2 regions of the Kurthia sp. YJT4 genome follow, and region 1 is predicted to be linked to the other one. Evidence: predicted binding sites of a transcription regulator. Region 1 holds the regulator's gene; the other holds the start of a gene.
The links. The regulator CtsR, encoded in region 1, represses protease genes until heat stress. The targets are predictions, from matches to a motif close to ATGGTCAATAAAGGTCAAACA.

Region 1 (15,321 bases):
TAAGAGCAGCAGATGAGATTGAAGCTGGCGGCGTTATTATTAATGATATTCCAACATTCCGCACAGATAATATGCCATATGGCGGTGTGAAAACGAGTGGTTATGGACGAGAAGGAATTAAATATGCTGTTCAAGAAATGTCTGAAATGAAATTCATTACTATAAAAACAAAACTGTAATAATATATTTTCATTGTGTATAGGTACAGAATATTTATTTTAATATGTAAATAATGGGTGTGTTTCATTTTATTTATGTTAAAATAGATACAGAAAATAAAAAAGGAGTGTTGATCATGTTAGAAGCGATTCCAATGTCAAATTCACGTACAGTTCAAACAAGGCTGGTTGCTCCACCTGATACCAACTATATGAATACAATTTTTGGTGGTAAGGTATTAGCGTATATCGATGAAATTGCAGCAATTATTTCGATGAAACATTCTAAAATGGAGACAGTTACAGCATCTTTTGATTCAGTGGATTTCTTCTCACCAATTCGTGCAGGAGAAATTATGGAGTTAGAAGGAATTGTCAGTGCAACAGGTCGCACTTCGATGGAAGTTTATATTCGTGTATCTTCACTTAACATTCAAACAAAAGAACGAAAATTAACAACTGAATCTTTTGTAACGATGGTAGCGATTGATGCAGATGGGAAACCTCAAGCTGTTCCACCTGTTTTCCCTGAGTCAGAAGAAGAAAAGAGACTGTTTGAATCAGGTCCACTGCGTCGTGCTCATCGTAAAGAAAAAAGAAATATGCCACATTCATTCTTTTTATAAATATAAAAAACACCTTTCACGCGAATATGCTGGAAGGTGTTTTTTGTTAGCTATTCTGTTTTTGCATGTGTTCTGTATCACCAATGCATTCAAAGTGTACATCACCATTTTTCTTTAAATGAAGTACGGTTAAACTCGTTCCGTGAATGAAGGGAGGATCCCACACATGATCAATGGATTGATTTTGAAAATGAGCAATCAATAGTTTCTTTACAACGGCATGTGTGACGATTAAAACAGGTTCATCATCTTCGTAATCTTCTATTACATCTTTAATTACTGGAAGTACACGTTGTAATACATCTTCAAAAGTTTCACCTTCTTCAGATTTATATTCTGTTGGGTGATTATAATAATGATGATACTGTTCAGGATATGTTCGCTTAATTTCGCTATCCGTCATGCCTTGCCACTCACCTACGTTAATTTCGCGTAGTTGTTGTTTAAAGAAAATAGGGATTTGGCGTTCACAACAAATAAATTTCGCAGTATCCACTGTTCGACCGCTAGAACTAGCATAAATAGCACTAAAAGGAATTTGCGCCAGTCTTCTACCAAGCGCGATTGCAGCTTGTTGACCCTCTTGCGTAAGAGGGGAATCAAACCAGCCTTGCATTCTCTTTTGTAAATTCCATTCTGTTTGCCCATGTCGTGTAAGATAAATTTTAACCATATTGAACCCTCCTCCATCTGCATGGACATATTGTAGCGAAGAATGAAAAAAATAGATAGCCTATATCGCATGGATTAGCTATCTATTTCATATTTCGTTTTAATTTAACTCATAAGTAACTTCTAATAGTTGTTCAGCAGAATTACATACTTGAATTGTACCCTCTGTTAAATCATCTAATAAACGTGAAATTGTATTTACATCTTCTGTTGTACTTTCATTGATTGCTTGAATACCACTCACAGCTTCAACAATTGTATGGAAGCTAGTAGATAAATCATCCTGCATTTGAACACCTTCGTTAATTTGTTCATCAACATCGTTTACGGATACAGACATATTTTCAATATTATTTTCAGTTTCTAAAATTAATTTGGATACATTTTGAACAGCTGATTTTGTTTCTTCAGCTAATTTACGAACTTCTTCAGCAACAACAGCAAAGCCTTTACCATGCTCCCCAGCACGTGCTGCTTCAATTGATGCATTCAATGCTAATAGGTTTGTTTGGTCGGCAATACCTGTTACTAAATGAACAATATCATTAATTTGTTTAGAAGAGATTTTCAATTTAGACATGGTTTCGTCAAGCATTTGGACGCTTGCAGACATTTTTTGCATTAATTCATTTTGCGTATGTAGTAATGCGCGACCATTTTCAGATTTTTCTTTTGTTGAATTTACAAAGTCTAAACCTTGTTTTGTAGAAGAAGCAATTTCATCAGCTTGGCGAGATAGTGATTGGATTGCAGCGGTTGTTTCTTCACTAATCGCATTTAATTCTTCTGAAGTATTTTGAACTGTATGAATAACTTGTTGTTTTACACGACCGTGTTCATCACGAATGGCATCCACTCGATTTTCATAAGCTTCAATAACAATTTGCTGTTCAAAGTTAATCAGTTTTGTAAATGCTTTAATTGCTTGAGCAGATTCACGTGTTGAAATTTGTAAATCTTCAATAAAGTCAATGAATGAATTTGTTAGTGATTGGAATGAGTTTAAGTACCATTTTGAAGGTAGACCAATCTTAACGTGAACGTGTGCAATAATTTTTCGCTGTTCAATATATTGTGCATCAATTCGTCCATCGAACATTTCGCTGATATGCTTTGTTAGCGTTACTTTTAAACGATCAATACTAGAGTTCTGTGAAATCATATGTGTTAATTCAGGTGCTTTTACAATCGCATCATAGAATGCATCTGTCATATGTACAAAAGTATCTGCTGCAACAAATTTTAATTGATGAATAATAGCTAAGTCCTCTAATGTTAAACTAAGTAGTTCAATTTGTTTTTGTAAGTGCTGATTATGTGATAAATCAATTTTGACGTTTTTCTTATATTGTTCTATATCGAAAAAAGTCTCGTTCTTTGTCTTTTTCGAACGGTTCCAAATCATAGATGAAGCCTCCAAAATATTATAGTAAAAAAGTCTTTCTAATCTTAAAAGGGTATGTCATTTCTTTAGTCTTGTTTTTTGAAAAAGAATAAGTAATAAGTTTTAAATGTTGGGGTGTATCATCTAATAATTTATCATTTTATTAAGAAAAAGAGAACCGTATTCAACGAAAAAAAAGAGATTTCACATAAATTTCTATATATTTGTGTTTATAGCAACAGAAATATAAAATGATGATTTAAATCGTTTTTTTGAAATAAAAAGAGTATAAAATGTATTTAACAGTGAAAAAAGTTAAGTAATAATAAAATATGAGTAATTCATATGGTTATTAATGAATACATGATATTTTTTTGATTCGTAAATAGGTTGAAAATAAAGAGCTTACAACAGAGTAAAATTAGAGTGTTTCAAACACGGATAATCAAATTAATTAAATGCATAGAAAAAATAATCCCTGCTCGCGAAACGCATCAAGGCAAAATTAAAAGGTATGAGTCCGATACAATATCGAACGCATACCCAAACCATTGCCTGATGAAATAACCGTGTCTAACTTTTAGGCGTCATTTCAATCATACGGGGTTTCCGCTGTTTAAAATACTACTGTCTTAGACATACCTTACTAATCATCTTTAAAAAATCCAAGCCAACCACGTTTTTTAAATAGCATGAGCATCGCAAATACGATGAAAATCATAAGTCCTAATGTAATGAAGTATCCATAATGCCAATTCAATTCGGGCATATTCACAAAGTTCATGCCATAAACTCCTGCGATGAATGTGAGTGGGATAAAAATAGTTGATACAATGGTAAGCGTCATCATAATATTATTCATACGAATTGCGTTCATTGACATATGACTATCTCGCATGTCAGCAGTTAATTCACGATTTGATTCAACCATTTCAGTCAATTTCACGAGATGGTCGTGTACATCACTAAAATAGGCTTTTTCTTTTTGTGTTAAATTTAGGCGGTTTGAATTTAAAATCCGATATAACAAATCACGCATTGGGAGAACCGTTCTTCTTATATGGAGTAAATCATTGCGGAGATCGAATACATCGTTCATTAAGTCTACGCTATTTTTATAATCTAACTGATCTTCAATGGTATTAAGTCGATCTTCAATAGTAAAAACAAGGGGGAAAAACTCATCGACAATTTTATCGATTGTTTGATACATGATGAAAAATGTACCGCGATCCCAGCGATTCGGATGACTTTCTAATTCACGTTTGACGATTTCAAATTCGTGAACAGGGAATTGATGATATGAGACGACAAATTTAGAAGAAATAAATAGACTAATCTCCTCAGATGTTAGTTCTTTTGGGTTTAATTTATGGACAACAGTGAAATAATAATCATCATAGTAATCTATTTTTGGACGCTGTAAACGCATCAAGGCATCTTCTACAGCTAGGGGATGAAATTGGAAAAAAGTATGCAGTAATAAATTTTCTTTTGCAGTAGGTTCTGAAAAATCAACCCAAAACCAATCGAAACGATCTTCTTTAATATGTTCTAAAGGGAAGTTTTCCACGAGCTGCTGGTCTTTTGTAAGACCTAGAGTGTAAATCATTTTGTCACCTCTTCACGATCTATTTACTCTATATCTTCCCATAATTTAATTTTTTTGTCACATCATCACAAAAATAAAATGAAACGGATGACACTGTTCATGCGTATATATAAGAAAGAAAAGGAGCGTGTTTTAGATGGAACAAGACAATAAATGGATTAAAGTTGTACTACACTCAAGTGCATATTATTTACCGATTCTACTTCCATTACTCTTTATGCTCTTAATTGATGATTCGAGAGTGAAAAGTTTATCACTACAAGCATTGTTATTCCAAATTGTTATGTCAATTCTTATTGGTATTTCAGTTGTATTCTCGTATGTGTTAATTGGAATTCCGTTTTTAATCGTCTTTGGATTAATGGGGTTCATTGTTCCAATTATCGGGATTATTCGTGCATTGCAAGGTGAGTATTGGAATTATCCAATCGTTGGACGCTGGGTTAAATAATCATAAATAGACAGATATTCTAATTGTAATGGTTAGGATGTCTGTTTTTTTATAAAACAAAAAAGGAACGAGCATTTTTATTGCAATTTATAAAACAATTTATTTATAATATAGTCAAAGATAGTCAAAGTCAGCTTGATTAAAGGAGGTGGGGACTCGACATGAAGAATATGTCGAATATTATTGAGGCGTATTTGAAAGAAATTATTGAAATGGGCGGTAATGGACACATTGAGATTAAACGAAGTGAGATTGCAGACCGCTTCCAATGTGTACCGTCGCAAATAAATTACGTCATCAATACAAGATTCACAGTAGAGAGAGGTTATATCGTCGAAAGTAAACGTGGAGGTGGGGGGTATATTCGCATTTTACGTGTACGTACGAACTCGAAAACAGAACTGTTAGACGATATTCTATCTCAAATCAATTATCAAATCTCGCAAACGGCTGCAGAGGATATTGTACATCGCTTAACTGAAGAGCAAGCAATTACAAAACGTGAGGCAAAGCTCATTCTTACTGCTATGGACCGAGAAGTCATTGCGATTGATTTACCATATCGTGATCAGCTCCGCTCTCGTATTTTACAAGCAATGCTAGTAGCACTGAAGTATGAAAAAGAATCTTAAAAGAAGGTGTATAGAGGATGATCTGTGAAAACTGTAAACAACGTCCAGCTACTGTCACCATTACGATGACAAAAAATAATGAAGAAGTCGTAAAACACTACTGCGAAGTTTGCAGTGGGCAACAAGATTATTTGCATATAGATGAAGAAGTAAAGCCTGTGACAATCGAACAAATCTTTTCGGACTGGTTTGGTATTCCAACATGGTCATCCAACGCACCTCAGTCAAAACAACCATCGCAAGAAAAGCAGCAATGCGAGACATGTGGTATGACGTACCAACAGTTTTTAAAAGAAGGTAAATTTAATTGTCCAAATTGTTATCATGCTTTTTATGAACGTTTGCCTGAAGTATTTAAAAGACTTCATAATGGTGCAACAGAACATACTGGTAAGATACCGGGCGGATTAAATAAAACATATCAAATTAAAAAAGAGATTGAAGTATTACGTCAGAAGATGAAATCAGCTGTAGAGCAAGAAGAGTTTGAAGAAGCAGCAAAACTTCGAGATGAGGTAAAGCAACTTGAAAAACAGTTAACGCAAGGTGGTGCAGCGAACGATGAAAATTGATCATTTTCTAAAAGGTGACAATATTAGTTGGATGGCTGGCGATGGTGAGCACGGTGATATTGTCATGAGTACACGTATTCGTTTAGCGCGTAACATGTCCGCGTATCGTTTCCCACGTGCCTTTAGTGAAGAAGAAGCGATGGCTGTTGATCGTCAAGTGAGCAGTGCTTTACTCGACTGTGAAACACTTCAAACACCACTCTATCATTTTGATTTGGGGCAAAGACCTTCTTTGCAAAAACAAATTTTAGTAGAGAAGCATTTAATTAGTCCGCAACTTGCGAAAAAAGAACGGATTGGTTCGATTCTCGTATCTGAAGATGAATCAATTAGTGTCATGATTAACGAAGAAGACCACATTCGTATTCAATGTTTAGAACCAGGACTTAATCTTAAAAAAGCGTTACTAAAAGCAAATGAAATTGATGATTGTATTGAAAAACAAGTGAACTATGCATTTGATGAACAATTTGGTTATATGACTACTTGTCCGACGAATGTAGGAACAGGGTTACGTGCTTCCGTCATGATGCACTTACCAGCTCTTACGATGACGAATCAAGTTCGTGCCTTAATCAACATGATGCCACGACTAGGTTTAATCGTACGTGGAATCTATGGTGAAGGAACCGAAGCTGTAGGGAATTATTATCAAATTTCAAATCAAGTAACACTTGGTAAATCAGAAGAAGAAATCATTCAAGAATTGGAAACAATTGTAGAACAAGTTGTTGCAAAAGAAGTAGAAGCTAGAAAGGCGATGTTAGAACATGCGCCGATTGCAATTTCAGACCGTTTGCATCGCTCGCTAGGAGTCTTACAAACAGCTCGAATCCTATCGAGTACAGAAGCTGCGAATTGTTTATCTAACGTGCGTTTGGGTATAGATTTAGGTATCATACAAAGAATTCCAAATGAAGTTTTAAATAAATGTATGCTGATTATGCAACCAGGCTTCTTACAACAATATACAGGTACAACATTGAAGCCAAATGAGCGAGATGTGTACCGCGCGACATTGATTCGCGACATGATTGGCGAAGCATGCCAACATAAATTGGAAGATGAAGGAGAGGACTCATATGATGTTTAATCGATTTACACAAAGAGCTCAAAAAGTATTGCAATTAGCACAAGAAGAAGCCGTTCGTATGAAGCATGAAGCGATTGGAACAGAACACATCTTACTTGGATTAATTCGAGAAGGTGGCGGAATCGCTGCAAAAGCTCTTGAGGCTATTGAAGTGAGTCCTGAAATGATTGAAGAAGGCATTGAAGAACTTGTTGGTACAGGTTCTAAAAATGTTGGGCCAATCGTTCATTACACACCTCGTGCTAAAAAAGTCATTGAGTTATCAGTAGATGAATCTCGTAAATTAGGTCATTCATATATCGGAACAGAGCACATTTTATTAGCTCTTATTCGTGAAGGTGAAGGTGTTGCTGCACGTGTATTAAATAATGCAGGTGTTAGCTTAAATAAAGCGCGTCAACAAGTGTTACAACTGCTTGGTAGTGCAGATGCAGGTCAAAATGGTAATGCTGCTGCACCGACAGCAAATACGCCAACATTAGATAGCTTAGCGCGTGATTTAACAGAGATGGCGCGTGAAGGTAATTTAGATCCAGTAATTGGACGTAGTAAAGAAATTACACGTGTGATTGAAGTATTATCTCGTCGTACAAAAAACAACCCTGTTATTATCGGTGAACCAGGTGTAGGTAAAACAGCGATTGCAGAAGGATTAGCACAACAAATTGTGAATAATGAAGTGCCTGAAATCCTACGTGATAAGCGTGTTATGACACTTGATATGGGAACGGTAGTTGCAGGTACAAAATATCGTGGTGAGTTTGAAGATCGCTTGAAAAAAGTGATGGACGAAATACGCCAAGCAGGTAACGTTATCTTATTCATTGATGAGTTACACACATTGATTGGAGCGGGTGGTGCAGAAGGTGCAATTGATGCATCAAATATCTTAAAACCTTCTCTAGCGCGTGGTGAACTACAATGTATCGGTGCAACAACATTAGATGAGTATCGTAAATACATTGAAAAAGATGCTGCATTAGAACGTCGTTTCCAACCAATTCAAGTAGATGAACCTTCTGTAGAAGAAGCGATTCAAATTATCGAAGGTTTACGTGATCGTTATGAAGCGCATCACCGTGTGAAAATCTCAGATGTTGCAGTAGAAGCAGCTGTTAAAATGAGTGACCGTTACATTTCAGATCGTTTCTTACCAGATAAAGCGATTGACTTAATTGACGAAGCAGGTTCAAAAGTACGCTTACGCTCTTACACAACACCTCCGAACTTGAAAGAGTTAGAAGTTCAATTAGAAGCACTTCGCTCAGAAAAGAATGAAGCGGTGCAAAGTCAAGAGTTTGAAAAAGCGGCGAACCTACGCGATTCTGAACAAAAATTAGTAGCGCAATTAGAAGAGACAAAGAAACAATGGAAAGAAGACCAAGGTCGTTCAGAGTCTGAAGTGACAGTGAATGATATTGCAGAAGTTGTTTCGATGTGGACAGGCATTCCAGTTGCAAAACTAGAACAAGAAGAGTCTACAAAGTTACTAAATTTAGAAGAAGAATTACACAAACGTGTAGTAGGGCAAAGTGAAGCAGTTGAAGCAATCTCTCGTGCGATTCGTCGTGCTCGTGCAGGGTTAAAAGATCCAAAACGTCCGATTGGTTCATTCATCTTCTTAGGACCTACTGGTGTAGGTAAAACAGAATTAGCTCGTGCGTTAGCTGAAGTTATGTTCGGTGAAGAAGATGCGATGATTCGCGTTGATATGTCTGAGTACATGGAAAAACATTCTACTTCTCGTTTAGTTGGTTCACCTCCAGGCTATGTAGGATTCGACGAAGGTGGTCAATTAACAGAAAAAGTACGTCGTAAACCATATTCAGTTATCTTACTAGATGAAATTGAAAAAGCGCATCCAGATGTATTCAACATTCTATTACAAGTACTAGATGATGGGCGTTTAACAGACTCAAAAGGACGCGTTGTTGATTTCCGTAACACAGTCGTTATTATGACTTCAAATATTGGTGCAGAAGCATTGAAATACCGTAAATCTCTTGGTTTCGGCGCACAAGAGAAAAAACAATCACAAGAAAATTCAAAACAAGTGATGTTAGAAGAACTGAAAAAAGCATTCCGTCCAGAGTTTTTAAACCGTGTGGATGAAATGATTGTCTTCCATGCACTTGAGAAGAAAGAGTTGAATGAGATTGTTGAAAAAATGGCAGCTCAATTAACAAAACGTCTAAAAGAACAAAACATTGAATTAGAATTAACAGAAGCTGCATTAGATCGAATTGCAAATGAAGGTTATGACCCAGAATATGGTGCAAGACCACTACGTCGTGCAATTCAGAAAAATGTAGAAGACCGTTTATCAGAAGAAATTCTAAAAGGTACAGTTCTAACAGATCAAGTTGTTGTATTTGATGTACAAGATGGCGATTTTGTTGTTCATGTCAAAGAAAAAGCGAAAAACTAATTTTAGATAGGTGAAAACCTGTACGAAATTAAAATTCAAAAACACTCCAAACAGACGTTTGGGGTGTTTTGCTTTATAATAAGGGAATATGAATACGGAGGTGCACAAAGTGGCAAAGAAAAAAACAAAGTTTATGTGTACAGGGTGCGGTTATGAAGCACCAAAATGGATGGGGCGTTGTCCAGGTTGTGGTGAATGGAATACGATGATTGAAGATGTTGAGATTGTACAAAAAGGCCCTCGCGGTGCATTCCAACATACAGTGAGTAAATCACAACAAAAAGCCATGCCGATTATTTCAGTCGAAACACAAGAAGAACCACGTGTACAAACAGAATTACACGAGTTGAATCGCGTGTTAGGTGGTGGTGTTGTACCAGGTTCGCTTGTCTTAATCGGTGGCGACCCAGGGATTGGGAAATCGACATTATTACTACAAGTGTCTGCTTTATTATCGAATCAAGGACATCGCGTTTTATATATATCTGGTGAGGAATCAGTTCGCCAAACGAAGCTACGCGCAGAACGCTTAGGGGTAAAATCTGCTGAACTCTATATCTATTCTGAAACAAATTTAGAATTTTTACATGAAACAATTGAAGAAGTACAGCCGAAGTTTGTGATTGTCGATTCCATTCAAACCGTACATCATCCAGAAGTAACGAGTGCACCTGGGAGTGTATCGCAAGTACGTGAATGTACAGCGGAATTAATGCGTATTGCAAAAACGAAAAATATCGCTATTTTCTTAGTTGGTCACGTAACGAAAGAAGGGCAAATTGCAGGACCGCGTATTTTAGAACATATGGTAGATACCGTTCTTTATTTTGAAGGAGAACGTCATCACACATATCGTATTTTACGCAGTCAAAAAAATCGATTCGGTTCTACGAATGAAATTGCGATTTTTGAAATGTTGCAAGGTGGGTTGAAGGAAGTACTAAATCCATCAGAGTTATTTTTACAGGAACGTTCACAAGGTGCGCCTGGCTCTACAGTTGTCGCCTCAATGGAAGGAACAAGACCGATCCTAGTAGAGATTCAAGCTCTTGTAACACCATCAAGTTTTAACTATCCAAAACGCATGGCAACAGGATTGGATCAAAATCGAATTTCATTATTAATGGCTGTTTTAGAAAAACGTATGGGTTTAATGCTACAAGCACAGGATACTTATATTAAAGTAGCAGGTGGTGTAAAGTTAGACGAACCTGCCATCGATTTAGCCGTCCTAGTATGTATCGTATCGAGTTTTAAAGATGCGAATGCTAACGCTACGGACTGTTTTGTAGGTGAGGTTGGTTTAACGGGTGAAGTGCGACGTGTATCACGTATCGAACAACGTGTTCAAGAAGCAGCGAAACTCGGTTTCAAACGCGCGATTATTCCGGCATCTAACTTAGGTGGTTGGGAGTACCCAGAAGGGATTCAAGTAATGGGTGTAGAGACCGTAAACCAAGCTTTGAAAATTGCGTTCAAAGAAATGTAATGATTTCAAAAAGAAAATGACAAAACGTCCACCTCAAAAGAGAGTTTAGTTGGCAAAGTATGTATAATGAGCTCAAGGGGAGGTGAGAGAAATGTTAAAACGAATCGTTCAAGTCGCATTTTTGTTCATCGGGGGTACATTAGGGTTTATATTATTACCGCCATTATTCGATGTTATTCATTTAAGTTCAAACTCTTGGATTAACAATCCCTATGTGACGGTTTCGCTAGGTGCAGTTCTTTTATTCATTCTGTCTTTTGTATTGGCAGATCCGTTTATTCGGTTTATGAAATTCTTTGAAGAGCGCCTATTAAAAGCACCTGTGGGCGACTTATTATTTGGAACAATTGGTTTAATCATCGGTTTAACATTAGCGTTTTTAGTAGGTGTCGCACTTGATGGTCTTCATTTAGCAGTAATTAGTGATATTGCACCAATCCTATTATCCATTGTTTTAGGATATGTTTTCTTCCAAGTCGGCTTCAAAAAACGCGACGAATTAATGTCTGTTTTCACATCGCGTTCTAATAAGAAAAAAGAAGCTGATGTAGGTGCGGAGAGTTTTAACGAAGTAGGTTACAAGCTGCTTGATACAAGTGTTATTATTGACGGTCGTATTGCAGATATTTCAAAAACCGGTTTTATTGAAGGTATTTTAGTTGTTCCGCAATTTGTATTAACGGAATTACAGCATATTGCCGACTCATCTGATACATTAAAGCGTACAAGAGGTCGACGAGGACTTGATATTTTAAAAGTACTTCAAGATGCTTCAAATTCAAATGTCTTAATTACTGAAATCGATTTTGAAGATGTACCTGAAGTGGATTTAAAATTAGTACGTCTGGCTAAAAAGATGGGTGCGCAGATTCTAACGAATGATTTTAACTTAAATAAAGTATGTGAGCTACACAAAGTAAGTGTGTTGAATATTAATGACTTAGCCAACGCAGTAAAACCTGTCGTCATTCCAGGTGAAGAAATGAATGTCGTCGTCATCAAAGATGGTAAAGAACATAATCAAGGGGTTGCCTATTTAGATGATGGTACGATGATTGTTGTAGAAGAAGGAAAGTCATATATTGGACAAGCGATTGTTGTAATTGTGACGTCTGTTCTCCAAACTTCAGCAGGACGAATGATTTTTGCTAAGCCAAAAAACCATAAATAATGGTAGTATAAATGTATAAACGAACAGGGGCTGTCCCCAAGAACCAATTGAGGTTTTTTACGGACAAGCCCCTTTTATATTGAAGGAGTGTACGTTATATGCAGTATGACGTGATTTTACCTGCTGCTGGTAGTGGGAAACGAATGGGCGCTAATCAAAATAAGTTGTTTTTAGAATTAGCAGGCGTACCTATTTTGATTCATACATTACGTGTTTTCGAACAAGATACGCAGTGTCGAGCAATTTATTTAGCTGTAAAATCAGAAGAACGTGATTATATTCAGCAACAATTGGCACAATATGAAATTCATAAAGTAGTTGCGATGCCTGATGGTGGTGAAGAACGCCAGCATAGTGTTTATGCGTGTATGCAAGAAATCAAGAATAGTGAAATTGTTCTTGTTCATGATGCAGCAAGACCATTCATTGAATTACCGACGATACATGAGCTTGTACAACAGGCAACAGAAAAGGGTGCAGCAATCGCAGGTGTTCGAGCAAAAGATACAATGAAGAATGTACAAGATGGTAAAATACAAGAAACGGTGGATCGTTCAAATCTCTGGATGATTCAAACACCACAAGCGTTTCGTTTTGAATTATTAAATCGTGCAGAGCAACAAGCGGCAGAGGACGGTTTTTTAGGAACCGATGAAGCGATGTTAGTTGAGCGTTTAGGCGAAGCTATCTATATTGTAGAAAGTAGTTATGAAAATATAAAAATGACAACCAAAGAAGATTTAGTTTTTGGTGAAGCGATTTTAAATCGTAGAACAGGAGGACATTCATATGTTTAGAATTGGACAAGGTTTTGATGTACACGAGTTTGCGGAAGGGCGACCATTAATTATCGGTGGTATTACAATTCCACATGAAAAAGGATTGATTGGACACTCAGATGCAGATGTATTGTTACATACGGTAACAGATGCAGCATTAGGCGCAATCGGTGAAGGGGATATCGGGCGACACTTCCCAGATACAGACCCAGAGTTCAAAGATGCAGATTCAGCAAAATTATTAGCGTACATTTGGAAGATTGTTGAGGAGAAAGGGTATAAGTTAGGAAACGTAGATTGTACAATCATGGCACAACGTCCTAAAATGGCTCCATATATCGAACCAATGCGTAATCGTATTGCAGAACTATTAAATGCAGAACCAGATCAAGTAAATGTGAAAGCAACAACAACAGAAAAGCTTGGATTTGTTGGTCGTGAAGAAGGTATTGCAGCAATGGCAACAATTTTGTTAATCAAAGCCTGAGTTCCTTTAAATTTCAAGGAGCGAGTGGTAAAATGAGAAAAGTTGAATTTTTCTCGACAAATTAGGAGGATCTGAATTATGACTAAAAAAGTTCGTGTACGTTACGCACCAAGTCCAACAGGACACCTACACATCGGTGGCGCACGTACAGCATTATTTAATTATCTATACGCAAAACATTATGATGGGGATTTCGTATTCCGTATTGAAGATACAGATGTAGCTCGTAACATCGAAGGCGGAGAAGAATCTCAACTTCACAACCTTGAATGGTTAGGCATCATCCCTGTAGAATCACCAATCATTGGCGGTCCATACGGTCCATATCGTCAAATGGAACGTTTAGACACATATACAGAGCATGCACAACAATTACTTGAAAAAGGTCTTGCTTACAAATGTTTCTGTACATCAGAAGAATTAGAAGCAGAACGCGAAGCGCAACGTGCAAATGGTGTAGCCGCTCCTATGTATAAAGGGACTTGTCGTCACTTAACTGCAGAAGAAGTTGCAGAAAAAGAAGCAGCGGGTTTACCATACACGATTCGCTTTAAAGTACCAGCAGAAGAAACATATGTAGTTGATGATTTAATTCGTGGCGAAGTAACGTTTGAATCAAAAGATATCGGTGACTGGGTAATCGTAAAAGCAAATGGAATCCCAACATACAACTATGCCGTTGTTTTAGATGATCACTTAATGGAGATGACACACATCTTCCGTGGTGAAGAGCATCTATCAAACACACCAAAACAAATGATGATTTACCGTGCATTTGGTTGGGAAGTACCTCGTTTTGGTCATATGACATTAATCGTAAACGAAAACCATAAAAAATTATCAAAACGTGATGAGTCAATTATTCAATTCATCTCACAATATAAAGATTTAGGTTACTTACCAGAAGCAATGGTCAACTTCCTTGCATTACTTGGTTGGTCTCCAGAGGGTGAAGAAGAAATCTTCTCAATGGATGAGTTAATCGCTCAATTCACTGAAAAACGTTTAACAAAATCACCTTCTATGTACGATACTCAAAAGTTAAAATGGATGAACAACCAATACATGAAGAAGTTATCGCATGAGCAAGTGGTTGAACTATGCTTACCATTCTTACAAAAAGAAGGTCTTGTTCCTGAAAATCCAACAGAAGAAGAAGAAGCATGGGCATCTCGTTTAATCGGCTTGTACCATGAGCAAATGAGTTACGGTGCAGAAATCGTTGAATTATCAGCACAATTCTTCACAGACGCATTAACATATAGTGAAGAAGAACAAGAAGTATTAGCTGGTGAACAAGTTTCAGAAGTAATGGCTTCATTCAAAGCACAACTAGAAGCACTTGAAGACTACGTAGCACCAGAAATTAAAAAAGCGATCAAAGCTGTTCAAAAAGAAACAGGTCATAAAGGTAAAAATCTATTCATGCCAATTCGTGTTGCAACAACAGGCGAAATGCATGGACCAGAATTAACAGATGCACTTGAGCTTTTAGGTAAAGAAACAGTCATTGCACGCATCGAACCATTTATTAAATAAGTTTTCTTTTTTGCAAAGACATTGTAGAATAGAGTTACTTATACAACATAAAGCGTTGAAGAGGAGAAGTACGTGACGCAAGCTCGAAAAAGAGAGGACCATCATCGGCTGAAAGTGGTCTGAGCCTCTGTAAAGCAGAAATGCACCTCTGAGTATTTGATTGAACCATGTTTTTAATGGGGTAGGTCAAATCGGTTTGTCACCGTTATCGACCTTGAGTGGAATAGA
Region 2 (15,321 bases), 600 kb from region 1:
ACAGTATGAGTTAGCTTATAAGTGGTTGAAAAGTTTATATAAGAATGGTTTCTCAGGTGATGGCAGTTTCTACTTCTGGTTATCACATTCTGCTTATTTTGCAGGAGATGAAGCGCTATCTCGTAAAGTGTGGACACAGTTATTAGAAGTTGACCCATCAAAAGAAGGTTTCGAACCATGGGTACATGCAATTGTACAAGAAGATGATTTACTTCGTGATGTGGAGTATATTCAAAGTTTATTACAACATGATGAACGCTCGGAACGTTTATTTGGCTTATTTTTATTAGAAAAATCACCTCATAAACATGAAATTTTAGCGAACCCGACGATTATAAAGGTAGAGGAATATACAGCGATTGAAAAAGTATTTCTCGCTTTTGTGTTAGGGCGTGATTTAGAAGATGAAGCAGTCTTAAAACCTTTATTTCACATGGTCGAAGTAGCTGAAATTTTGTATCAACGAGTAGAGCCGATGCAAATTGAAGATACCTTCCCATTCCAAATGTGGTTCATCATCTGTGAAAATGCGCTAGATCAAGGTTATGCATTTAAAAATACGGTTGCATTAGCTGCAGCAGTTGAATATATGTATCGATCATCGCGTGCGAAAGTAACGAAGAAATTGATTGCGGAAGAATATCATATTTCACCGCAAACGTTGACGAAATATGTGAACGAACTCATTCCGTTTTTACCGATGTTTCGTCCATGAGCAAATAACTTGAGTAGGTATAGAAAATGCTATACCATACTAGGGTATATAGAAGTTTTTTTAGTAGGAGGAGTTAAATATGTCAGAAGAAAAAATTTATGATGTTGTCATTATTGGTGCAGGTCCAGCAGGTATGACTGCAGCGGTTTATGCTTCACGCGCAAACTTAGCTACATTAATGCTTGAGCGTGGTATTCCAGGTGGTCAAATGGCGAATACAGAAGAAGTAGAAAACTACCCAGGTTTCGATACGATTTTAGGACCAGAGCTTTCTACTAAAATGTTTGAACACGCAAAAAAATTCGGTGCAGAATATGCATACGGTGACGTTTCAGAAGTCATCGATGGTAAAGAATATAAAACAATTAAAGCAGGTTCTAAAGAATATAAAACACGCGCAATCATTATTACAACAGGTGCAGAATACAAAAAAATGGGTGTACCTGGTGAAAATGAATTAGGCGGTCGTGGTGTAAGTTACTGTGCTGTATGTGACGGTGCATTCTTTAAAAACAAAAACTTAATCGTTGTTGGTGGTGGAGACTCAGCAGTTGAGGAAGGTATGTACTTAACTCGTTTTGCTGAAAAAGTAACAATTGTTCACCGTCGCGATAAATTACGCGCACAAAAAATCTTACAAGATCGCGCATTTGCGAACGAAAAAATTGATTTTATTTGGAATAATACTGTAAAAGAAATCAATGAAAAAGACGGTAAAGTAGGTAGTGTTACATTAGTAAATACAGTTGATGGTTCAGAATCAACTGTCGATGCAGACGGTGTATTCATTTATATCGGTATGAACCCTCTAACAAAACCATTTGAATCATTAGGTATTACAAACGAAGCTGGTTACATTCCAACGAACGAACAAATGGAAACTAAAATTCCAGGAATCTACGCAGCAGGTGATGTACGTGATAAAACTTTACGCCAAATCGTAACTGCTACAGGTGATGGTAGTATCGCAGCTCAAGCTGTGCAACATTATGTTGAAGAATTAAAAGAAACATTAGCATAAATAACCATAAGATACAGATGATACTTGTTCTTAATCTTTCTGTAACCCGAATGAAACATTCAAACTGTATAGTATAAAGTGTAATAACCCTTTTTGAAATACTATTGGTGAAGATGATTCTATTCAAGTAGATGAAATCAGAATGAGAGGAAGCGCTGGCGAGCGTTTCCTCTTTTTCGTGGTAAATAAAAAGGGTGTGAATTTTTAAATTTTGTAAGAAACACCCGGAACAGTGTATAATAGAAAATAGGATTTTTTTAATACTAAGAATATGAAAATAGAGATGAGGTGGCGCGTATGCAACGAATTGCAAATTTAATTGTGCGTAAAGGTGATAAAGTACTTCTTTTGAAAAAACCTAGACGTGGATGGTATGTGGCACCCGGTGGGAAAATTGAAAGTGGTGAATCCATTTACGAAGCAGCGGCTAGAGAGTTTTTTGAAGAGACAGGGACGCGTGCTGTCAAACCACATTTAAAAGGAATTTATACAATGGTCATTCAAGAAGACGGTGAATTCGTTGACGAGTGGATGCTTTATACTTTTGTAGCAAATGATTTAATTGGAGAACCCTATACCGAAACACGAGAAGGTATTTTAGAGTGGCATCCAATTGAAGATTTAAAAACATTACCAATGGCTGAAGGAGACCGTACAAATTTATTGTTCGCTGTAGAACAAAGTGGTATGCAGTATGGTACATTCACATACACGAAAGATTTCGAACTATTAGCCGAAAAAATACAGCAATCAACAGAGGAGAAATAAACCATGCCACAAACAGATGAATCAAAAGAATTAATCATTATTACAGGCATGTCGGGTGCAGGTAAATCAGTAGCTGTGCGCTCTTTTGAAGATTTAGGCTATTATTGTATCGATAATTTACCACCTGCACTTCTTCCTACTTTTATTCGTCTCATGCAAGATTCGAATAAAGAAATTACACACACAGTGGTCGTAATGGATTTACGTGGTGGTGATTTCTTCTCTACTTTAATGGATGCACTAGATGAAATAGAACGTGAAGATGAAATTAAACCGTACATTCTATTTTTAGATGCAGATAACGAAACTCTTGTGCGACGTTATAAAGAAACAAGACGTGCGCACCCCCTTGCTTCTAAATCATTACCGCTTGATGGGATTAAAAAAGAGCGTGAATTACTGGCAGATATTAAAGGGCGTGCAAAGCAGATTTATAATACGTCGATTATGAAGCCAAAAGAATTGCGTAATGTATTACTAGAGCAGTTTTCAAACGAAACAAAAAATACATTCTCGATTAACGTGATGTCTTTTGGTTTTAAACATGGCATGCCAATCGATGCCGATTTAGTTTTTGATGTGCGTTTTTTACCAAACCCTTACTATATTGAAGATTTACGTCCGAAAACAGGTCTAGATGATGAAGTTTCTTCTTACGTATTAAAACAGCAGGATGCAAAAGCATTAATTGAGAAGCTGACAGACCTTTTTGAATTTATGGTTCCGCGCTATAAAGACGAAGGTAAAGCACAATTAGTTATCGCATTCGGTTGTACAGGTGGACAACACCGTTCTGTTACATTAGCCGAATACTTTGGACATGAATTAGCGAAGATTGCTTCAACTGTTGTGTTCCATCGTGATCTTGCGAAAAAAGAGGGCTAATGCGATGAAAAAACAGAAAAAACGTATTGTCGTGATTGGTGGTGGAACAGGTCTTTCAACATTATTGAGAGGACTAAAAAAATTCGATACGGATTTAACAGCGATTGTGACGGTAGCGGATGACGGTGGTAGTTCTGGACGTTTACGCGATGACTATCATGTGCCACCGCCAGGCGATATTCGAAATGTCATTGCCGCACTTTCAGAAGTAGAGCCTCTCGTTGAGGAGATGTTTCAATATCGTTTTAAAGGACAGGGAAAAGAACATCTAAATGGTCATTCACTCGGGAATTTAATGCTAACAGCACTCACTGAAATTACCGGTGATTTTTCGCATGCTATTCGACAGATGAGTCGTGTACTAAATGTTAATGGTCGTGTGCTTCCAGCAGCGAATCAGCGTCTAACACTATTCGCTGAATTTGAGGACGGAAAAATCATCGAGGGGGAATCAAAAATCCCTTCATATGGTCAACCGATTAAGCGCGTATTTTCAAAGCCACATCATGTCCATGCACTACCAGAAGCGGTAGAAGCGATTGAGCAAGCAGATGTTATCGTTATCGGTCCAGGGAGTTTATATACGAGTATTATTCCGAATCTATTAGTAGAAGATATACGACAAGCAGTACTTCGTTCATCTGCCAAAAAGGTGTATATTTGTAACCTCATGACACAGCGGGGCGAAACATCGGGCTATACAGCAAGTGATCATGTGCGTGCGATTCATACACATGTAGGAGAACCTTTTATCGAAACTATCTTAATTAATGATGATGCAGATGTACCAGAAGAAGTGCAAAAAGCATATGAAGAAGAAAATGCCGAGCCTGTACGCTTCGATGTCCGATTATTAGAAGGAATGGGACTTCGTGTTGAAAAAGGTGCGATTGCCACTTTAAGTGAAAAAGGAAGTGTCCGACACGAAGCAACGAATGTAGCGGAGTGGTTAATGACCTATTAACTGAGAAAGGAGGGACGACGATGTCTTTCGCTTCAGAAATGAAAAAAGAATTAACGCAAATTGAGTCGAATGAAATTAATTTAAAAGCGGAACTTTCCGCAATGATTCGTATGAATGGTTCACTATCACTGACCAATCGTCAATTCAGTTTAGATGTACAAACTGAAAACGCAGCGATTGCAAGACGGATGTATACGATTATGAAGCAGTTATACGACTACAAAATTGAACTACTCGTTCGTAAAAAGATGCGTTTAAAAAAGAATAATGTGTACATTTGTCGTGTACGAGAAGGTACGAGAGAGTTACTTGAGAGTTTAGAAATTCTATCAGGTAACTTTTTAATGAATCATCATATCTCACCAGATTTGATTAAGACCGATTTATCGAAGCGTGCGTATTTACGTGGTGCGTTCCTAGCGGGTGGCTCGGTGAATAACCCAGAAACGTCAGCGTATCATTTAGAAATCTATTCATTATATGAAGAACATGGTACGGATTTAATGAACTTGATGAATTACTTTGATCTGAATGCAAAAACGATTGAACGTAAAAAAGGGTTCGTGACGTACTTAAAAGAGGCGGAAAAAATTTCTGATTTCTTAAATTTAGTAGGTGCGCATCAAGCGATGATGAAGTTTGAAGATGTGCGTATTGTACGCGACATGCGAAATAGTGTGAATCGTTTAGTGAACTGTGAAACAGCGAACTTGAATAAAACGATTGGTGCAGCGATTCGTCAGGTTGAAAATATTAAGTACATCGACAAGCAAATTGGCATTGAGCAGCTACCAGAGAAGTTGCAAGAGATTGCTAGATTGCGTGTAGCGTATCAAGATGTGACATTAAAAGAGCTTGGTGAGATGATGACAACATCTGTTTCTAAATCAGGAATTAATCATCGCCTAAGAAAAATTGACGAAATTGCAGATTCTTTACGTGCTGGTGAGAAGCTGAACATAAAATGATGTATAATAGAAGAAATAAGATAAATTTGACGGCAATTGCCATAACATAAGGAGGAAGTAAGTAATGGTAGAGCAGCAGGTGGAGGTTAAACTCAAATCTGGTCTTCAAGCAAGACAAGCCGCTCTTTTTGTACAAGAAGCAAACCGCTACCATGCGGATGTATTCTTACAAAAAGGTACGCGCAAAGTAAATGCGAAGAGTATCATGGGGATTATGAGTTTAGCTGTTGCACATGGAACAGAGATTACACTGTTTGCAGACGGGAAAGACGAGCAAGAGGCAATCGCCGGTTTACGTGCAATGATTGAATCAGAAGATTAGTAAAAATACGAGGTAGCAGCGATGTTATCTCGTATTTTTTTATTTTAAAGATGTATGTTATGCATTATTCGGTATCTATTCTTTCGTGGATTCTACAAAATTAATTGAAACCGTCAAAACCAGGTGTTAAACCAGGCGACCATTATGATGTATATGATAAAGATGGTAACTTAGTGGCGAGTGATGTAACAGTTGATCAAGACGGTAACATTAGCGCAGACTTACCACCAGGTGAATACGATTTCGTATCAAAAGGTGAGCATGTAACAGCGGAAGTTGGCAAAGATGGTAAACTACCACAAACAGGTTCAAGCGACTTCTTATTATACACATTAGCGGGTATTGCATTACTTGGAGCAAGTCTTGTTGTATTTGCATGTGGACGTAAAAAGAGTGCGTAGAGCTTAAATAGACAGGAATCGTCATGATGGCGATTCCTGTTTTTATATGGTGAAAAATAGTGTGCATTATTTAACTTATTTTTCGTAAGTGTGTGCTATTTCATGTTGAATTGTTTCAAAATAAGCGACAATCCGCTTTTTGTTTACCTTGATAAATAAAATGTCAGTGCTAAAATAAGTATATATGAAGCAATTTAGGAGGCATTCATGATGGAAATTACAATCGTTGCACATGTACAAACAGAAGGTCAACCAGAACAAATAGTAGACTTAGGAATTTCAGAGTTAATCGACTTTGAACTTGCACGCGATTTCCAAGTAAAAAATATTCTGGGTCAATTAGGTTATACAGATGTACAACCATTACCAACAGAAGATGTAGATGTATTTAAAGCGAACGCACAATTAAATGGACAAGCAGTTCAACCAAAAATTTTATTCGGAAAAGCGTTAAAAGCAGGTAATGTCGGTTCAAAATCAGGTGTATCTTTTTATGAGTTGAATGAATTACGTAATGTTGTACACGCTTAATTTATAAACAAAAAAGAGGTGAGGGGTTTTAAACCCTTCACCTCTTTTGCATACATTATTTTGTTTCGTTGTTTGTCATGATTTTATCGATTAAACCGTAGTTTAATGCTTCTTCAGCAGACATGAAGTTATCACGATCTGTATCTTTTTCAATTACTTCGACAGGTTGACCTGTACGCTCTGCAAGGATTTTGTTTAGTTTTTCACGTGTTTTTAAGATGTGGCGAGCAGCGATTTCGATTTCAGTCGCTTGACCTTGTGCGCCACCTAATGGTTGGTGAATCATGATTTCAGCGTTTGGTAATGCGAAACGCTTACCTTTTGCACCAGCTGTTAATAGGAATGAACCCATTGAAGCAGCCATACCGATACAGATTGTTTGTACATCTGGTTTGATGAATTGCATTGTATCGTAGATTGCCATACCAGCTGTTACTGAACCACCTGGTGAGTTGATGTATAAGAAGATATCCTTCTCTGGATCTTCTGCTTCTAAGAATAATAATTGTGATACGATTGCGTTTGCAACGTTATCATCAATTGCGCTACCAAGCATGATAATACGGTCTTTTAAAAGACGAGAATAAATATCGTATGCACGCTCTCCGCGGTTTGTTGTTTCGATTACTGTAGGAATTAAGTTCATTTAATTCTCCTCCGTTCAATCTAGTTACTGATTAGAATCAGCTGTACTCTTATTGTACATTGCATAGTCAAAAAAGGTCAAATATATTGTGTTAAATATTGCAAAGTCTAAATCAAGTTGTCAATTGCACTTTATATTTGTATAATAATAGTCATACGCCTCAGTAGTTTAATGGATAAAACATAAGATTCCGGTTCTTAGGCTGGGGGTTCGATTCCCTCCTGGGGCATATACAAGTTGTATGAAGTCATAAACATGACAACATACAGCTTTTTCTTTTGTACAAATTCCCTTTAAAGTGATATATAAACAAAAATCAAGTGACAATATTATGAAAAATATAACAGTTAAATTACATTTAATGAATAAAAAGGGTTAAAAGAGGTAAATAACCTTTGGAAAAGGTAATATAAAATAAGAGGATACTAAAGTAGATACATAGAAGGGAGTTTAATGGTTGATGAAAAAATATTTAATTCGTAGCGGTATGTTACCAACAGATGTGTTTGATGCTGCTAAAATCATTGCCAACAATTCAATTGGGGGAAATGTAGGAAACTTAATCTATGCATATAGCATTTATCGCACATTGATGACAGAAGATGTTGAATTTGTACCCGACTACTATCGTGTAAATCCAGCAGATGCGCCTTATATTAACGAGAATTATGATGCATATTTCATTCCATTAGCAGATGCCTTCCGACCAGATTTTGAAAATACATTAAAATCTTATACGAAATTAATTAATCGTTTGACAATACCTGTTTACGTCATTGGTGTTGGTGTACGCATTGACTTCGAGCCAGACTTCACAAAAAAGAATTCATATGATCCAGCAGTTGTCGATTTCGTTAAAGCGGTATTAAATCGTTCAGCTATGATTGGCGTACGTGGAGAATTCACATCACGTTACCTAACACATTTAGGATTTAAAGAGGGGATTGACCATGTCATTATTGGTTGTCCGTCAATGTATGCAAATGGGCGTCATTTACGTATACGCGATACAGAAATTAATGAGAATTCCATTGTTACCATTAACTCATCTAAACTTTCTCCAAACCATGTTCTAGAATTTATTGATCGAAGTAAAAATGAATTCAAACATCATTATTTTATTCCGCAGTGGTATAAAGAATTAAAAATGATTTATTTAGGCGGTCCTAATCTTGAAAAGCCGAAGCCACATTATCAAGGGAAGACAACAGATGAACTGTATGTCCAAGATCGTGTGCGTTATTTCTTGAACGCTAAATCATGGATTGATTTTATAGGTGAAGCTGACTTTAGTTTTGGTGCTCGATTGCATGGGAACATTACAGCGACAATTGCTGGGACACCGAGCTTAATTATTCCAAAAGATGGGCGTATGCGTGAGTTAACAGATTACCATGCTTTAAATTATGTGGCTGGGAACGAATTAACAGAGCAAACACAGATTATGGACTTAATTGAAAAGAGTGACTTCCATCGTTGTGAGCATGTACATGAAGAGAATTTTAATCGTTTTATTCATTTCTTAAACCATAATGGAATTCCACATATTTATGAACAAGACCTTGATTTAGTGGAAGCGCCACTCGATAAACAGCTACAAGAAATACAATTACTTCCACCAGTAAAAAGCTTTATTCATTGCTCGGCAGCTGAGATGGGAGAGCGCTTTGAGACGGTCATGAGTAATGTATTAGAACAAAAAAATGAACGTATTGTAAAGTTGAAAAGTCAGGTGAAAAGCCATCAAGTACGCACAAAACATTTAGAAGGTACATTGAATCGTAAGGCGGTTCGGATTGCCTTAAAAACAGCGAATTTATTTTCAAAAAAGAATTCATAAAAAAGAGGTTTGGGAATTGCTCCCAAGCCTCTTATTTTTTAAGGATACTGCCTTTATTTGCGCGTGTGACTTTCCAAATCTCATTGGCGATTTCAATTGTTTCAAGTGCGTGCTTTGAATCGCGGAAGCTATTGTAAAATTGATACGCAATCGTTCCAATAATATAGTAACGCGGTTTTTCCATCGAGAATTCTTCTATTAGACAGTCCGTGTACTCAATGCAAGATTCGGGTATATCGGATTCTAAACAACTTCTAAATCCTTTTAACTGATCTAAAATCTCATCGCGTGTAGGTACTTCATACTTCGTATTCTCGAAAATATAATTTTGTAAGTCAGGTCCCAAATAATAGTCGTTATTTTCGATTAGTGAAGGCACGATTAAGTCTAGTTGACGTAATGCATACTTTGATGTCACAACAGGATCAATTGCCTCACCAGCTGTCATGCTTCCAATATGAAGCATCTGATGAATCATCCCAAACAAAAGAATCGTGGCATCATAGCGATACGGTACAATGCGTTCACCATATACGTCTACTAACCTTCTTGATAACCATTCCATCTCTTTTAAATGGTATTCTTTGACGATTTTTTTAAGTTCTTGGTCGCCTGAATGCAGGATTGATTCAAAGATTGGTAGTAAGTCGCGTTCGCGATTCACTTGCATGATGGTCGAAATTTGGGCTGCGAGTACACTTTTATCGGATAGGTTCTTTCCGATTAATAATTCAGCCTTTCGAAGTGTTGCATCTGAACGTCCAATTTCTAAAATCGCCACTAAGCAATCTTTTTTGGACGAAAAGTAATTATAAAATGTGCCTTTTGAGATATGTGCTTCATCTAAGATGTCTTGAATCGATGTACTGTGGAAGCCTTTTTTAGCAAATAGTTTAAGGGAAGCCAAGATAACTTGGCGTTTTCGATTATTCATATGTCCACCTTTAATCTTTATATTATACTGTCATTCTAACTGTAAAACGCTTTAATAGCAATGATTTTTGCAAAAACTTAATTTTCTTGTTGCCAAAATTGGACTATGAGTATATTATAGTGAAAGTAAACTTTTATACACGAAATATAAAGCAGAAGAGGGATTAATAAATGGATATGGAACAGTTACAGAAAAAGCCACCATATGCAATGATTGTATTAATGTTCATCGGTGCTTTTGTAGCATTACTTAACAATACATTATTGAATGTAGCATTACCTTCTATTATGAAGGACTTCGATGTAGATGCTTCAACGGTGCAGTGGCTAACAACAGGTTATATGTTGGTATCAGGGGTTTTAGTACCAGCAAGTGCATTCTTTATTACACGTATTAAAAACAGAACGTTATTTATTACAGCATTATCAATTTTCACAATCGGTACAGCTTTAGCAGCATACGCACCAACATTTAGTATCTTATTAACAGCGCGTATGGTTCAAGCAGCAGGTGCTGCCGTATTAGGTCCACTATTAATGAATATCATGCTTGTATCATTCCCAATTGCCAAACGTGGTGCAGTTATGGGGATTTTTGGTCTTGTTATGATTACAGCGCCAGCAATCGGCCCAACATTATCAGGTTGGATTGTTGAAACTTGGACATGGCATGTATTATTCGAAATGATTTTACCGTTATCAATCACAATTTTAATTATCGCAATCTTTAAGTTCCGTAATATTATGGATACACGCAAAGTCAAATTAAGTTATACATCACTTGTATTATCAACAATTGGTTTTGGTGGTCTATTATACGGTTTCAGTTCAGCTTCAGGTGAAGATGGCTGGGGAGCAGTTGATGTATGGGGTACAATCACAATTGGTGCAATCGCATTAATTATCTTTGTCATCATGCAATTAAAAATGAAAGATCCAATGCTAAACTTCGGTGTTTATAAATACCCAATGTTCGCATTAGCTTCAATCATTTCGATCGTCGTAGCAATGGCGATGTTCTCAGGTATGATTTTAACACCAATTTATTTACAAAATATTCGTGGCTTTACACCACTTGATTCAGGTCTATTAATGTTACCTGGTGCGGTTATCATGGGCTTGATGTCGCCAATTACAGGTAAGTTATTCGATAAGTTTGGTCCGAAAATTTTAGCGATTACCGGTTTAACAATCGTGACAATCTCAACGTACTTCTTATCACAATTAACAACAGAAACAACGTACACTTATTTAATGCTTGCTTATACAGTGCGTATGTTTGGTATGTCGATGGTTATGATGCCAATTATGACAAACGGTTTAAACCAATTACCAATGCAATTAAATCCACACGGTACAGCGATGAACAATACACTACAACAAATTTCAGGTGCGATTGGTTCAGCAGTTATGATCACAATCATGACAACTCGTACAAAGAGTGAAGCTTCAGGTGTTGAAGATGAAGTAAAAGGTCAAGTAGCTGCAAAAGTGAAAGAACGTATTTCAGAACAAGTAACACAAAAAGCAACAGAAGCAGCTCAAGCAGGTACGCCAATGTCTAAATCAGAATTAGCAGCTTACGGTAAGCAACTAGCTGAAGATCCAAGTATCTTAAAATATGCAAAAGAATTAGGTCAATCATTATCGAAACCACTTGTGGATAAAGCAATGGTTGAAGGGATTAACTTCTCATTCTTAATCGCAATGTTCATTACAATTGCGGCATTAATTCTAGCGTTCTTCTTAAAACGCGTCCAAGTACCAGGTCAAAAGGTATCGAAAAAAGCAATGAAAGAAGTAGAAAAAGAAATAACAGAATCATAAAATGTAGAGGAATCGTCTATTCGGACGATTCCTTTTTTGATTGAATCAGCTGTTGAAAGGGGCTGGCTCGTCGAAAGGGACAAATAGTTGCGCGAAAGGGAATCTGGCTCATCGAAAGGGAAAAATCATCGCGCGAAAGAGAATCGCCGTGTTTGAAAGGGACTGAATGTCGCGCGAAAGGGAATCCCTGCTGTTGAAAGGAACAAATCATCGCGCGAAAGGGAATCTGGCTCGCCGAAAGGGACAAATCATCGCGTGAAAGGGAATCCCTGCTGTTGAAAGGGACTGAATGTCGCGCGAAAGGGAATCGCCGTGTTTGAAAGGGACTGAATGTCGCGCGAAAGGGAATCCCTGCTGTTGAAAGGGACTGAATGTCGCGCGAAAGGGAATCCCTGCTGTTGAAAGGGACTGAATGTCGCGCGAAAGGGAATCCCTGCTGTTGAAAGGGACTGAATGTCGCGCGAAAGGGAATCGTCGTGTTTGAAAGGGACTGAATGTCGCGCGAAAGGGAATCGCCGTGTTTGAAAGGGACTGAATGTCGCGCGAAAGGGAATCGTCGTGTTTGAAAGGGACTGAATGTCGCGCGAAAGGGAATCTGACTCGTCGAAAGGGAAAAATCATCGCGCGAAAGGGAATCTGGCTCATCAAAAGGGACAAATAGTTGCGCGAAAGGGAATCGCCGTGTTTGAAAGGGACTGAATGTCGCGCGAAAGGGAATCCCTGCTGTTGAAAGGAACAAATCATCGCGCGAAAGGGAATCCCTGCTGTTGAAAGGGACTGAATGTCGTGCGAAAGGGAATCTGACTCGTCGAAAGGGAAAAATCATCGCGCGAAAGGGAATCTGGCTCGCCGAAAGGGACAAATCATCGCGTGAAAGGGAATCCCTGCTGTTGAAAGGGACTGAATGTCGCGCGAAAGGGAATCGCCGTGTTTGAAAGGGACTGAATGTCGCGCGAAAGGGAATCCCTGCTGTTGAAAGGGACTGAATGTCGCGCGAAAGGGAATCCCTGCTGTTGAAAGGGACTGAATGTCGCGCGAAAGGGAATCCCTGCTGTTGAAAGGGACTGAATGTCGCGCGAAAGGGAATCGCCACCATCGAAAAGGACAAATCATCCAAATAAAAGGACGAAATAGGCTACTCGCTTTAGATTCAAATGTATTCTAACTCTCGAAAAAAATCGGAGTTTCTTCTATTTAAATAGTGTTCAGGATATGAAGTGGGATAAAATAGTGCCCATTGTTGCAAAAGATGTCTGACATTGATATAATATCTTTAGAAATATTTTTTTACATTAGGTGGGACGAAAAATAAGTATATGGGACTTATTTTGACCTGCTGATAGGAGAGTTAGCTATGTTGTCACTCACGGAGGCACAATTAAAAATGTTGCCTGAAATGGCCGAGTCGCTGCAAATTCGTTATCGTATTTTGCAAATGGTTCAGATGCTTGGGCCGATTGGACGTCGTTCTTTAGCAGAGAGTCTATCATTGCCAGAACGAGAAGTTCGAAAAGAAACAGATTTACTCAGAGAACAAACATTAATGGATGTTAGTCGTTCAGGTATGACAATTACGGAATTAGGGGTACAAGTATTAGAGAAGTTGAAGCCACTTGTTTATGAGTGGTCAGGGATTTCAGATCTCGAAACACAGCTTCAAAAATTACTTGGCATCAAAAAAGTAATTATTGTTGATGGAAACCTTGATTTAGAGCCATCTGTTAAGACGTTGATGGGTGTCGAAGCGGTTACGCAACTTGAGCAATATGCGAAACCGCAAGATATTGTGGCAGTTACGGGAGGAAGTACGGTAGCTGCAGTATCAAACGCTGTTCAAAAATCAAATCGTTTAAAGGATTTAACTTTCATTGCTGCACGTGGAGGTATGGGTGTCGAAGTACAAATGCAGGCGAATACAATCGCTTCGAACTTTGCAACGAATTCGGGGAATGATTATCGCACGCTTTATCTACCGGAGCATTTAAGTGAAGCTGCTTATAATGCGATGAAGGAAGAACCGATGGTACAAGAGATGCTTGGACTTTACGAAAAAACATCGATTGTGATTCATGGAATTGGTTCTGCAGATGAAATGTCTGGTCGTCGAAAATCAACAGAAGCTGAGAGACAAGCACTTCAAAAATCGGGTGCTGTTGGTGAAGCTTTTGGTTATTATTTCGATGAAAAGGGTAAAGCAGTACAGAGAATAAGGACAGTTGGTTTGCAATTAGAGCAGGTCAAAAATTGTCCCACTATACTTGCAATAGCGGGTGGTACGAAAAAAGCAAAAGCGATTTTATCTTATTTCAAAAATGCAGCGAAGCAGACAATCTTTATTACGGATATGGCCGCAGCACAACAAATGTTTAAAATTATTCAAAAATAATAATGTATTTACAGGAGGAACAGATTATGACAATCAAATTAGCAATTAACGGTTTTGGACGTATTGGACGCTTAGTTTTCCGCACAGCTTTAGAGCGTGATGATATTGAATTAGTGGCAGTAAATGATTTAACTGATGCAGCGATGCTTGCACATTTATTAAAATACGATTCAGTACATGGTACACTTCCGAATAAAGTTACATCTGAAGATGACTGTATCGTGGTAGATGGTAAAAAAGTACGCGTTTATGCAGAAAAAGATCCTGTGAACTTACCTTGGGAAGCTTTAGGTGTAGATATCGTAGTTGAATCAACAGGGCTTTTCCGTGATCAAGATTCAGCAGGTAAACATTTAGAAGCTGGGGCTAAGAGAGTAGTCGTATCTGCACCTGGTAAAAACATGTCAACATTTGTTATGGGTGTAAACCATACTGATTATGACCCTAAAAAAGACTTTGTTATGTCGAATGCTTCTTGTACAACAAACTGCTTAGCTCCTGTAGCAAAAGTATTAGACGAAAAATTCGGTGTTAAACGTGGTATGATGACAACAATTCACTCATACACAAATGACCAAAAAATCTTAGACTTACCACACTCTGACTATCGTCGTGCACGTGCAGCTGGACAATCAATGATTCCAACAACAACAGGTGCAGCCAGTGCGGTAGCGAAAGTATTACCGAACTTAAAAGGTAAATTAGATGGTATGGCAATCCGCGTACCAACACCAAATGTATCGCTTGTCGACTTAGTAGCAGAATTAAATCAAGAAACAACAGTAGAAGAATTGAATGCGGTACTAAAAGAAGCATCTGAAAATGAATTACACGGTATTTTAGATTATTCAGATGTACCTCTTGTATCAATCGACTATAATGGTGTGACTTCTTCTTCAACAGTTGATTCATTATCAACAATGACTTTAGAAGGTAATCTTGTAAAAGTATTAGCTTGGTACGATAACGAAGCTGGTTACTCTACACGTGTTGTTGATCTAGTGGAATATATCGCAAAACAAGGTTTGTAATAAAAAAGATTAGCCATTACGTGGTAGATTGTATATAATGTATTTTGGAAAAAGGGGAGAAGTGAATAATAACTTCTCCTTTT

Region 2: the regulator CtsR is predicted to act here: its motif matches at 7,285-7,305, upstream of clpP (ATP-dependent Clp endopeptidase proteolytic subunit ClpP).

Annotation. Positions count from the first base shown of each region.
Region 1 covers NZ_CP126689.1:2,989,611-3,004,931, reverse strand. Annotated here, with positions in the region: gene QN089_RS15070 (aldehyde dehydrogenase family protein) at 1-179, shown strand, start outside; gene QN089_RS15065 (acyl-CoA thioesterase) at 296-784, shown strand; gene QN089_RS15060 (histidine phosphatase family protein) at 831-1,457, opposite strand; gene QN089_RS15055 (globin-coupled sensor protein) at 1,557-2,861, opposite strand; gene corA (magnesium/cobalt transporter CorA) at 3,487-4,452, opposite strand; gene QN089_RS15045 (DUF4870 domain-containing protein) at 4,589-4,903, shown strand; gene QN089_RS15040 (CtsR family transcriptional regulator) at 5,065-5,535, shown strand; gene QN089_RS15035 (UvrB/UvrC motif-containing protein) at 5,553-6,107, shown strand; gene mcsB (protein-arginine kinase McsB) at 6,097-7,200, shown strand; gene QN089_RS15025 (ATP-dependent Clp protease ATP-binding subunit) at 7,190-9,628, shown strand; gene radA (DNA repair protein RadA) at 9,738-11,117, shown strand; gene QN089_RS15015 (PIN/TRAM domain-containing protein) at 11,209-12,288, shown strand; gene ispD (2-C-methyl-D-erythritol 4-phosphate cytidylyltransferase) at 12,387-13,085, shown strand; gene ispF (2-C-methyl-D-erythritol 2,4-cyclodiphosphate synthase) at 13,078-13,554, shown strand; gene gltX (glutamate--tRNA ligase) at 13,633-15,093, shown strand; T-box leader at 15,140-15,321, shown strand, end outside.
Region 2 covers NZ_CP126689.1:2,388,570-2,403,890, reverse strand. Annotated here, with positions in the region: gene QN089_RS11930 (tetratricopeptide repeat protein) at 1-715, shown strand, start outside; gene trxB (thioredoxin-disulfide reductase) at 795-1,736, shown strand; gene QN089_RS11920 (NUDIX hydrolase) at 2,034-2,504, shown strand; gene rapZ (RNase adapter RapZ) at 2,508-3,389, shown strand; gene QN089_RS11910 (gluconeogenesis factor YvcK family protein) at 3,394-4,353, shown strand; gene whiA (DNA-binding protein WhiA) at 4,374-5,321, shown strand; gene QN089_RS11900 (HPr family phosphocarrier protein) at 5,386-5,643, shown strand; gene QN089_RS11895 (LPXTG cell wall anchor domain-containing protein) at 5,748-6,044, shown strand; gene QN089_RS11890 (hypothetical protein) at 6,252-6,575, shown strand; gene clpP (ATP-dependent Clp endopeptidase proteolytic subunit ClpP) at 6,631-7,221, opposite strand; tRNA gene QN089_RS11880 (tRNA-Arg) at 7,379-7,450, shown strand; gene QN089_RS11875 (polysaccharide pyruvyl transferase family protein) at 7,682-9,061, shown strand; gene QN089_RS11870 (TetR/AcrR family transcriptional regulator) at 9,093-9,995, opposite strand; gene QN089_RS11865 (DHA2 family efflux MFS transporter permease subunit) at 10,166-11,821, shown strand; gene QN089_RS11860 (sugar-binding transcriptional regulator) at 13,176-14,207, shown strand; gene gap (type I glyceraldehyde-3-phosphate dehydrogenase) at 14,234-15,238, shown strand.